2 regions of the Streptomyces sp. Y309 genome follow, and region 2 is predicted to be linked to the other one. Evidence: riboswitches for the same ligand, from Rfam matches in the RefSeq annotation. Region 2 holds a riboswitch; the other holds the start of a gene.

Region 1 (4,111 bases), 580 kb from region 2:
CGTGAGCGCGACCTCCCCCGCGAGCACCCCCACGTGGCCCGCGAGCGCACCCTCCCCCGCGAGCGCGCCCTCGTCCGTGCTCTGCCCCCGCTCCTCCTCGTCGCCGGCATCTGCTTCGACATGGTCACGCCGCCCGAGTTCACCGCGTCCCCGTTGTTCGCCGCCGCTCCCCTGATCACCGCCCCGTTCTTCCGGCTTCGCACCACCGTGGCGGTCGCTGCCGCGTCCTGCGCCGCCGTGCTCGGGCTGTGGCTGTCCCACCACGTCGGAGGCTCCGGCGTCCATGTCGTCACCGAGTTCCTGACCATGCTGACCGTCGGCATCCTGGCCGTCGTCATCAACCGCGTGGTGCGCCGCGGCGACGCCCGCCTCGCCTCCGCGCGCTCCATCGCCGAGGCGACCCAGCGCGCCGTGCTGCCGCAGCCCGACGCCCGCATCGGCGGACTCGACGTCGCCGCGCGGTACGAGGCCGCGCAGGCCGACGCCTTCATCGGCGGGGATCTGTACGCGGTGCAGAACACCCCGCACGGCGTGCGGCTCGTCGTCGGTGACGTACGGGGAAAGGGGATGGGCGCGGTGGCCGCCGTCGCCGTCGTGATCGGTGCCTTCCGGGAGGCCGCCGAGCAGGAGGCCACGCTGGAGGCGGTGGCGGAGCGCCTGGAGCGGGCCCTCGCGCGGGAGGGCATGCGGCGCGACGGGCTCGACGCCTTCGAGGGGTTCACCACGGCCGTCCTCGCGGAGATCCCGCGCGGCGACCACGGCATCGTACGGATCATCAACCGCGGCCACCCCGAACCGCTGCTGCTCCGGGCCGACGGGCGGCTGTGCGTGCTCACGCCGTCCGAGCCCGCGCTGCCGCTCGGCATGGGCGAGCTCGGCCGCTGGCCGGACCGCGTCGACGAGACCCCGTTCCCGCCCGGGACCACGCTGCTGCTGTACACGGACGGGCTCTCGGAGGCCCGGAACGAGCACGGCGAGTTCTACGACCCCGCCACCCGCCTCGGCGGCCGGATCTTCCCCGGACCCAGCGGCACCGACGCGCTCCTCGCCACCCTCGTGGACGAGGTCCGCCGGCACACCGGGGGCGGCGCCACGGACGACCTGGCACTGCTCGCCGTACGCCGCCCCGTCACGCCGTGTGACTGAACCGCACCCCTCCGCACAGCAGCTGACGCCATGTCAGTCAGCTGTGAAGGTCCACAACGCCGCGGTGCGTCAAGAATCGCGCTCAACTCGCCCTGTTCCAGCCGCTGATGTCCCTTGTGTTCGTGACGTAAGCGTTAACGATCAACCGGAACGGCTTGGAATACGGCCCCGCCGTCTATTAACGTTCGATAACGCAGCGCGGTCGTCCCAGCCGACACTCGAGTCGGCTCCGTGCGCACACGCCTAATCCCGCAAGGGAGCCGGGGAACCACCAACTTGGGGTGAATCGGTCATCTCTCGTACGGAAGTCTCGTACGCGGAGAGATGCCCGTAGGAGACCTTCCTGCTCCGAACCCGTCAGCTAACCCGGTAGGCGAGAAGGAAGGAAAGGAGTGCGCCCCCGTGGCGTCCAACCGGCCTGCCCCCGAAGCGCTCTACGTACCGAACGACTCCGCCGAAGGACCTGACGGTTCCCCCGGGTTCGCCGCGTACGCCCCCCAGGAGCCGTGGGAGGAGTGGAACCCCACCGCGGAGTCCGTCCGCCCGGTGCGAGGCCGGCACCGTGTCCACAAGAAGGGCGGCGGCGGGCTCGCGCGCAGCTCCACCGTCCTCGGCGTCGGCGTCATCGCGGCCGTGGGCGCGGGCGGCATCGCCACCGCGCAGGGCGGCAAGCCGCCGGTCTCCATCGCCATGCCGGACATGTCGGCGGTCACGGACAAGCTGCCGGAGGCCGAGTCCCTGCCGGGCGTGGGCGCGCTGATATCCGACGAATCCGACTCCGGCTCCGGCGAGAGCGCCACCACGACCGCCGCGGCCGCCGCCCCGCTCAGCTCCGCCGGCGTCACCACCGCCGACGCCGAGCAGGGCACCACCGGCGCGGGCGAGGCGCTGCGCGCCCGCATCATGCAGCAGGCCGAGAACCAGCAGAACCAGGCGGACGACGCCGTCCGCAAGGCGGCCGAGGACGCCGCCGTGAAGAAGGCGGCCGCGCAGGCCAAGGCCCAGCAGGACAAGGCCACGGCGGCAGCCAAGGCCAAGGCCGCCGAGGAGAAGCGCAAGAAGGAGGAGGCGGCCCGCAAGAAGGCCGAGGCGGAGCGCCTCGCCAAGCTCGCCAAGAGCTTCTCGCTGCCCACCTCCTCGTACACCCTCACCTCGCACTTCGGCGACGCCGGCTCCATGTGGTCCTCCGGCCAGCACACCGGCCTGGACTTCGCCGCCCCCACCGGCACGCCGCTCAAGGCCGTGCACACCGGCACCATCAAGGAGGCCGGCTGGGCGGGGGCGTACGGCTACCGCACCATCCTCGAACTCGAGGACGGCACGGAGATCTGGTACGCCCACCAGTCCTCGGTGAGCGTCAGCGCCGGCCAGAAGGTCACCACGGGCGACGTCATCGGCCGCGTCGGCGCGACCGGCAACGTGACGGGACCGCACCTCCACATGGAGGTGCACACGAGTGGCGGCGCCAACATCGACCCGCTGGCGTGGCTGCAGGGCAAGGGCCTCAACCCGTAGGACGCGCAAGGTCCCGCACGGGCCACGGGCCCGCAAGGTCCCGCCCCACCGGCCGCGGCTCACCCCACCGACTCCGGCGGTCCTGGCGACAACCCCCCGACGTCAGGGCTGCCGGAATTCCTTCTTCCGTGCGGGCGTTGAGTTCTGTATGACCACTCTTCGCCCGCTGGGCTCCTCCGACCTCGAAGTCTTCCCGCTCGCGCTCGGCGGCAACGTCTTCGGCTGGACCGCCGACGAGACCCAGTCCTTCGCCGTCCTCGACGCCTACACCGCCGCCGGCGGCAACTTCGTCGACACCGCCGACGTGTACTCGGCGTGGGTGCCCGGCAACAAGGGCGGCGAGTCCGAGACGGTCCTCGGCCGCTGGCTCGCCGCGCGCGGCAACCGCTCCGACGTCGTCATCGCCACGAAGGTCGGCGCCCACCCCGACTACAAGGGCCTCTCCGCGAGCACCATCAAGTCCGCCGCCGAGGAGTCCCTGCGCCGCCTCGGCACCGACTACATAGACCTGTACTACACGCACTACGACGACCCGTCCGTGCCGGTCGAGGAGTTCGTCACCGCTCTCGACGACCTGGTGCGCTCCGGCAAGGTCCGGGCGATCGCCGCCTCCAACATCACCGCCGAACGCCTCCAGGAGTCCCTCGACTTCTCCGACCGCGAGGGCCTCGTGCGGTACGTGGCGCTGCAGCCGCACTACAACCTCGTCTCACGCGACACCTACGAGGGCCCGCTCCAGGAGGTCGCCTCCCGCTCCGGCCTCGCGACCATCCCCTACTACGCGCTCGCCTCCGGCTTCCTGACGGGCAAGTACCGCCCGGGCACCGAGGTCGACAGCGCGCGGGCCGGCAAGGCCGGCGAGTACCTGGCCACCGAGCGCGGGCAGCGCGTCCTCGCCGCCCTTGACGAGATCGCCGAGGCCCGCGGCGCCCAGCACGCGACGGTGGCCCTCGCCTGGCTCGCCGCCCAGCCGACGGTGGCCGCGCCGCTGGCCTCCGCGCGCACGGTGGAACAGCTTCCGGCGCTGCTCGCGGCGGCCGACCTGGAGCTGACGGACGCCGAACTGGCGCGCCTCACGGCGGCGTCGGCGTGAGCCGGACGGGCTGAGCCGGGCCGGGCTTCAGGTGCGGTAGGGGTTGTACGAGGGATACGCGGGGGCGCCGGGGGTTCCTGGTGAGCCGGGTTGGCCGTACACGACGTACGGGCCGTAGACGGAGTGGGGGCTGTACGCGGTGTAGGGGCCGTACGCGGTGTAGGGCAGCGGCACCACGACCGGCGCCGTCACCCGCGCCGCGTACGCAAGGGCGGGCCGGGCCACCTCGCGGCGCTCCCACAGCGCGTCGAGCAGTTCCCGCTCCCTGACGGTGAAGTCGGCGCGGGCCCGGCCGCGCCGGGCCCGGTGCCGCAGCAGCGCGAGGGACGTCGCGTACGTCTCGTACGCGACGACGCT
Region 2 (4,111 bases):
TGGGCTCCTGGAGACCGGCATCGAGGAACTGCTCCGCTTCGACGGCCCCGTCGAACTCGCCACCTGGCGCTTCGCCACCGAGCCGCTGCGTATCGGCGGCCAGGACATCGCCACCGGCGACCCCGTCCTCGTCGTCCTCGCCGCCGCCGACCGCGACCCCGACCGCTTCGAGCGGCCCGACCTCCTCGACCTCTCCCGGCGCGACAACCAGCACCTCGGATACGGCCACGGCATCCACTACTGCCTCGGCGCCCCGCTGGCCCGCCTGGAGGGCCAGACCGCCCTCGCGACCCTGCTGCGCAGGCTGCCCGACCTGCAACTCGCCGCCGCTCCGGAGGAGTTGCGGTGGCGCGGCGGGCTCATCATGCGCGGCCTGCGCACGCTGCCGGTGACGTTCACGCCGCCCGGCCGCTGACGGTGGGTCCGGTACGTGACTGACGTACCGTCACGGCTGTGACTTTCACGTGATCTGCGCTGCATCGACTTGTGACTGACGTTCGACTGCGGCTACGTTCACGACGGCTCGGCACCTCAGAGCACCACGTGCCGCAGCTGTTCTTGTCGTCGCTCGAAAGGCACGTGCATGCTCTCCGGCCAAGGCCGTCACCGCCGCCCCCGCCAAGCCCCGGCGATCGTCGTCGCGGCGGGCGTCACCGGTTCCGCCATCGCCATCCCGCTGCTCGGCGCCACGAGCGCGAGCGCCGCGGACGCCACCACGTGGGACAAGGTCGCGGAGTGCGAGAGCGGTGGCGCGTGGAGCGCCGACGAGGGCAACGGGTACTACGGCGGGCTGCAGTTCTCGCAGGAGACCTGGGAGGACTACGGCGGCCTCGGGTACGCGCCGAGCGCCGACCAGGCCAGCCGCTCCCAGCAGATAGCCGTCGCCGAGAAGGTCCTCGACGACCAGGGCCCGGACGCCTGGCCGAGCTGCGCGCCGGTCGCGGGCCTCACCCAGGACGGCGCGGCCGCGGACGTCGACCCGGGCCTGCCGCCCGCGCCGACGAAGCCCGCGGAGCCGTCGGACGAGACGAGCGAGAAGCCCACCGATTCCACCGGCTCCACCGACTCGGGTGACTCCGCCGACAGTGACAAGGGCGGCAAGGACGGCAAGAGCGGCGACGCGGACACCGACCGGGAGACCGGCAAGCACCGCAAGCCCGACAGCGGCGACAGCACCGGCACCGGCGGAAGCGCCGAAGACAGCAAGGACGGCAAGGCGGAGACGGAGAAGGGGAAGGAGGGGAAGGGCGAGCAGGGAGAGAAGGGGAACGCGTCCGAGGACGAGGACGGCAAGTCCGAGGGCCGTGACAGCACTTCGCCCGACTCCGAGTCCCCCGGCGCCTCCGACGGCTCCTCGGACCCGTCGGACGCGTCTGAGCGCCCCTCAGGCCGCCACCGCGGCTCCAGCGCGGACGAGGCGACGGAGGGCGACTCCGACTCGGGCTCCGCGGGACGGCACGCCTCTCGCGGTGCGGACCGCGACACGCGTGACGGCGAGCGCACCACGGACACCTACACGGTCCGCTCCGGTGACAACCTCTCCCGGATCGCCGACCGGCACGACCTTGACGGCGGCTGGTCCTCGCTCTACGCGGACAACAAGAAGACCGTCGGCTCCGACCCGGACCTCATCCTTCCCGGTCAGCGACTCGAGCTGAGCGAGAAGCAGGCCGCGGAGGCGGACCGGAAGTAGGCACGGCGGAGCGGAAGTTGACTGGCAGTTCGCGGTTAATGTCCGGTTTAAAGACGGTGAGAGGCAAGTGAGAGATGGGTCTCAGAAGCCCTGATCGTCTTTGTAATTCGGGTGATTGCGTGTCTACGGTCGTGACCGCTCGCCACAGCGGGCCCCGCCGGTCGGTACGCCGAATCCTGCCAACGGCCGGACGGGAACAGTCGTCGCTTCGAGCGCCGAAGGCAGGAGCGGGGGACCCAAGGTAAGCGCCGGGCCCGTCCGCCCCGCAGTGAGCAAGTGAGCCGCTGCGAGACGGACAGGAACGGCTAGGGGTTAAGTCGCACGCAAGCCGTGCGGCCGGGCACTCACCCGCCCGAACCCGACAGCTCACCTCGCAGGCGTCGGTGAGGGGATCACTCCATGCTGTTTTCCGGCAAGGGCAAGCACCGCCGTCCGTCCAAGGCCACCCGTGCCGCCACTGTCGTGGGCGTCACCGGCGTCGCCGTCGCCGCCCCGCTGATGGCGGCCGGCTCCGCGAGCGCCGCCACCGGCGCCGAGTGGGACGCCGTCGCCCAGTGCGAGTCCGGCGGCAACTGGTCCATCAACACCGGCAACGGCTACTACGGCGGCGTGCAGTTCTCCGCCTCCACCTGGGCCGCTTACGGCGGTACGAAGTACGCGCCCACCGCCGACAAGGCCTCCAAGGCCCAGCAGATCGAGATCGCCGAGAAGGTCCTCGCGGGCCAGGGCAAGGGTGCCTGGCCGAGCTGCGGCGTGGGCCTGTCGGGTGCCGCGTACAACGGCGGCGGCGCCGAGCAGCCGCAGCAGCAGAAGCCGCAGCAGCAGCCCCAGCAGCAGGCCAAGCCCCAGCAGCAGCCCCAGCAGCAGGCACAGCCGCAGGCCAAGCCGCAGCAGCAGCCGCAGCGGACCGCCCCGCAGACCGAGTCGAAGAAGACCGTCGAGACCCCGACCGGCAAGGTCGTGAAGAAGGGCGACGGCGAATACAAGGTCAAGTCCGGCGACACCCTCTCCAAGATCGCCGAGACGCACGACGTCAAGGGCGGCTGGCAGAAGGTCTACAAGCTGAACGGCGACATCATCGACGACGCCGACTTCATCTACCCGGGCCAGCAGCTGCACCTCAGCTGAAGCTGAGCCCCGGCCCCGCCTCGACAGGCAGGGCATCCCCGTCCCCACGGGTCCCCTCGCCCCGGTGCGCGTATCCCCCGTACGCACCGGGGCGAGGTGCTGTCCGCCTCCGGACCGCGCACCAAGACCGCCCTCGCGTCGCCCGGTCTGTACGCCATGGGCGAAGCTACCGGTCGGTAGAACCTGGGCTTCCGTCCTGATTCCCAGGGAATTGGCCCGCCCGTCGTCCCACGGGGCGGGCGGTCGGCTGGCCGAAGCTCCCGGGCCCGTTAGGCTCAGGAGACGCAGGGCCGATGAAGACCATGCAAGCCATGCGCAAGCCGCGCCCCCAGTGGCGCACGCCATGCGCCCCTAGCGTCACATCCCAGAAGGAGATGCTCGTGCCGTCCATCGACGTCGTCGTAGCCCGGGAAATCCTGGACTCCCGAGGCAACCCCACGGTCGAGGTCGAGGTCGGCCTCGACGACGGGTCCACCGGCCGCGCCGCGGTCCCGTCCGGCGCCTCCACCGGCGCCTTCGAGGCCATCGAACTGCGTGACGGAGACGCCAACCGCTACGGCGGCAAGGGCGTCGAGAAGGCCGTCCTCGCCGTCATCGAGCAGATCGGCCCGGAGCTCGTCGGCTACGACGCCACCGAGCAGCGCCTGATCGACCAGGCGATGTTCGACCTCGACGCCACCGACAACAAGGGCTCGCTCGGTGCCAACGCCATCCTCGGCGTCTCGCTGGCCGTCGCGCACGCCGCGTCCGAGGCCTCCGACCTGCCGCTGTTCCGCTACCTCGGCGGTCCGAACGCGCACCTGCTGCCGGTGCCGATGATGAACATCCTGAACGGCGGGTCCCACGCGGACTCCAACGTCGACATCCAGGAGTTCATGATCGCCCCGATCGGCGCGGAGTCCTTCTCCGAGGCGCTGCGCTGGGGTGCCGAGGTCTACCACACGCTGAAGAAGGTCCTGAAGACCAAGGGCCTGTCGACCGGTCTCGGCGACGAGGGCGGCTTCGCGCCGAACCTGGAGTCGAACCGCGCCGCCCTCGACCTCATCGTCGAGGCCATCAAGCAGGCCGGCTACGTCCCCGGCGAGCAGATCGCGCTCGCGCTCGACGTCGCCGCGTCCGAGTTCTACAAGGACGGCGCCTACGAGTTCGAGGGCAAGTCCCGCTCGGCCGCCGAGATGACCGAGTACTACGCCGAGCTCGTCGAGGCGTACCCGCTCGTCTCCATCGAGGACCCGCTGTTCGAGGACGACTGGGACGGCTGGAAGGTCATCACCGACAAGCTGGGCGACA

The links. Region 2 has a riboswitch for cyclic di-AMP ahead of AC0KTA_RS22360 (transglycosylase family protein). Riboswitches for the same ligand answer to the same signal wherever they lie in the genome.
Region 1: linked by a shared signal. The riboswitch ahead of AC0KTA_RS19790 (M23 family metallopeptidase) and the one ahead of AC0KTA_RS22360 (transglycosylase family protein) in region 2 are both predicted to bind cyclic di-AMP.

Annotation. Positions count from the first base shown of each region.
Region 1 is NZ_CM160048.1:4,882,105-4,886,215, forward strand. Features, by position in the region: gene AC0KTA_RS19785 (PP2C family protein-serine/threonine phosphatase) at 1-1,146, shown strand, start outside; cyclic di-AMP (ydaO/yuaA leader) riboswitch at 1,377-1,537, shown strand; gene AC0KTA_RS19790 (M23 family metallopeptidase) at 1,549-2,661, shown strand; gene AC0KTA_RS19795 (aldo/keto reductase) at 2,810-3,754, shown strand; gene AC0KTA_RS19800 (PrsW family intramembrane metalloprotease) at 3,782-4,111, opposite strand, start outside.
Region 2 is NZ_CM160048.1:5,463,719-5,467,829, forward strand. Features, by position in the region: gene AC0KTA_RS22350 (cytochrome P450 family protein) at 1-415, shown strand, start outside; gene AC0KTA_RS22355 (LysM peptidoglycan-binding domain-containing protein) at 584-1,693, shown strand; cyclic di-AMP (ydaO/yuaA leader) riboswitch at 1,897-2,088, shown strand; gene AC0KTA_RS22360 (transglycosylase family protein) at 2,093-2,821, shown strand; gene eno (phosphopyruvate hydratase) at 3,196-4,111, shown strand, end outside.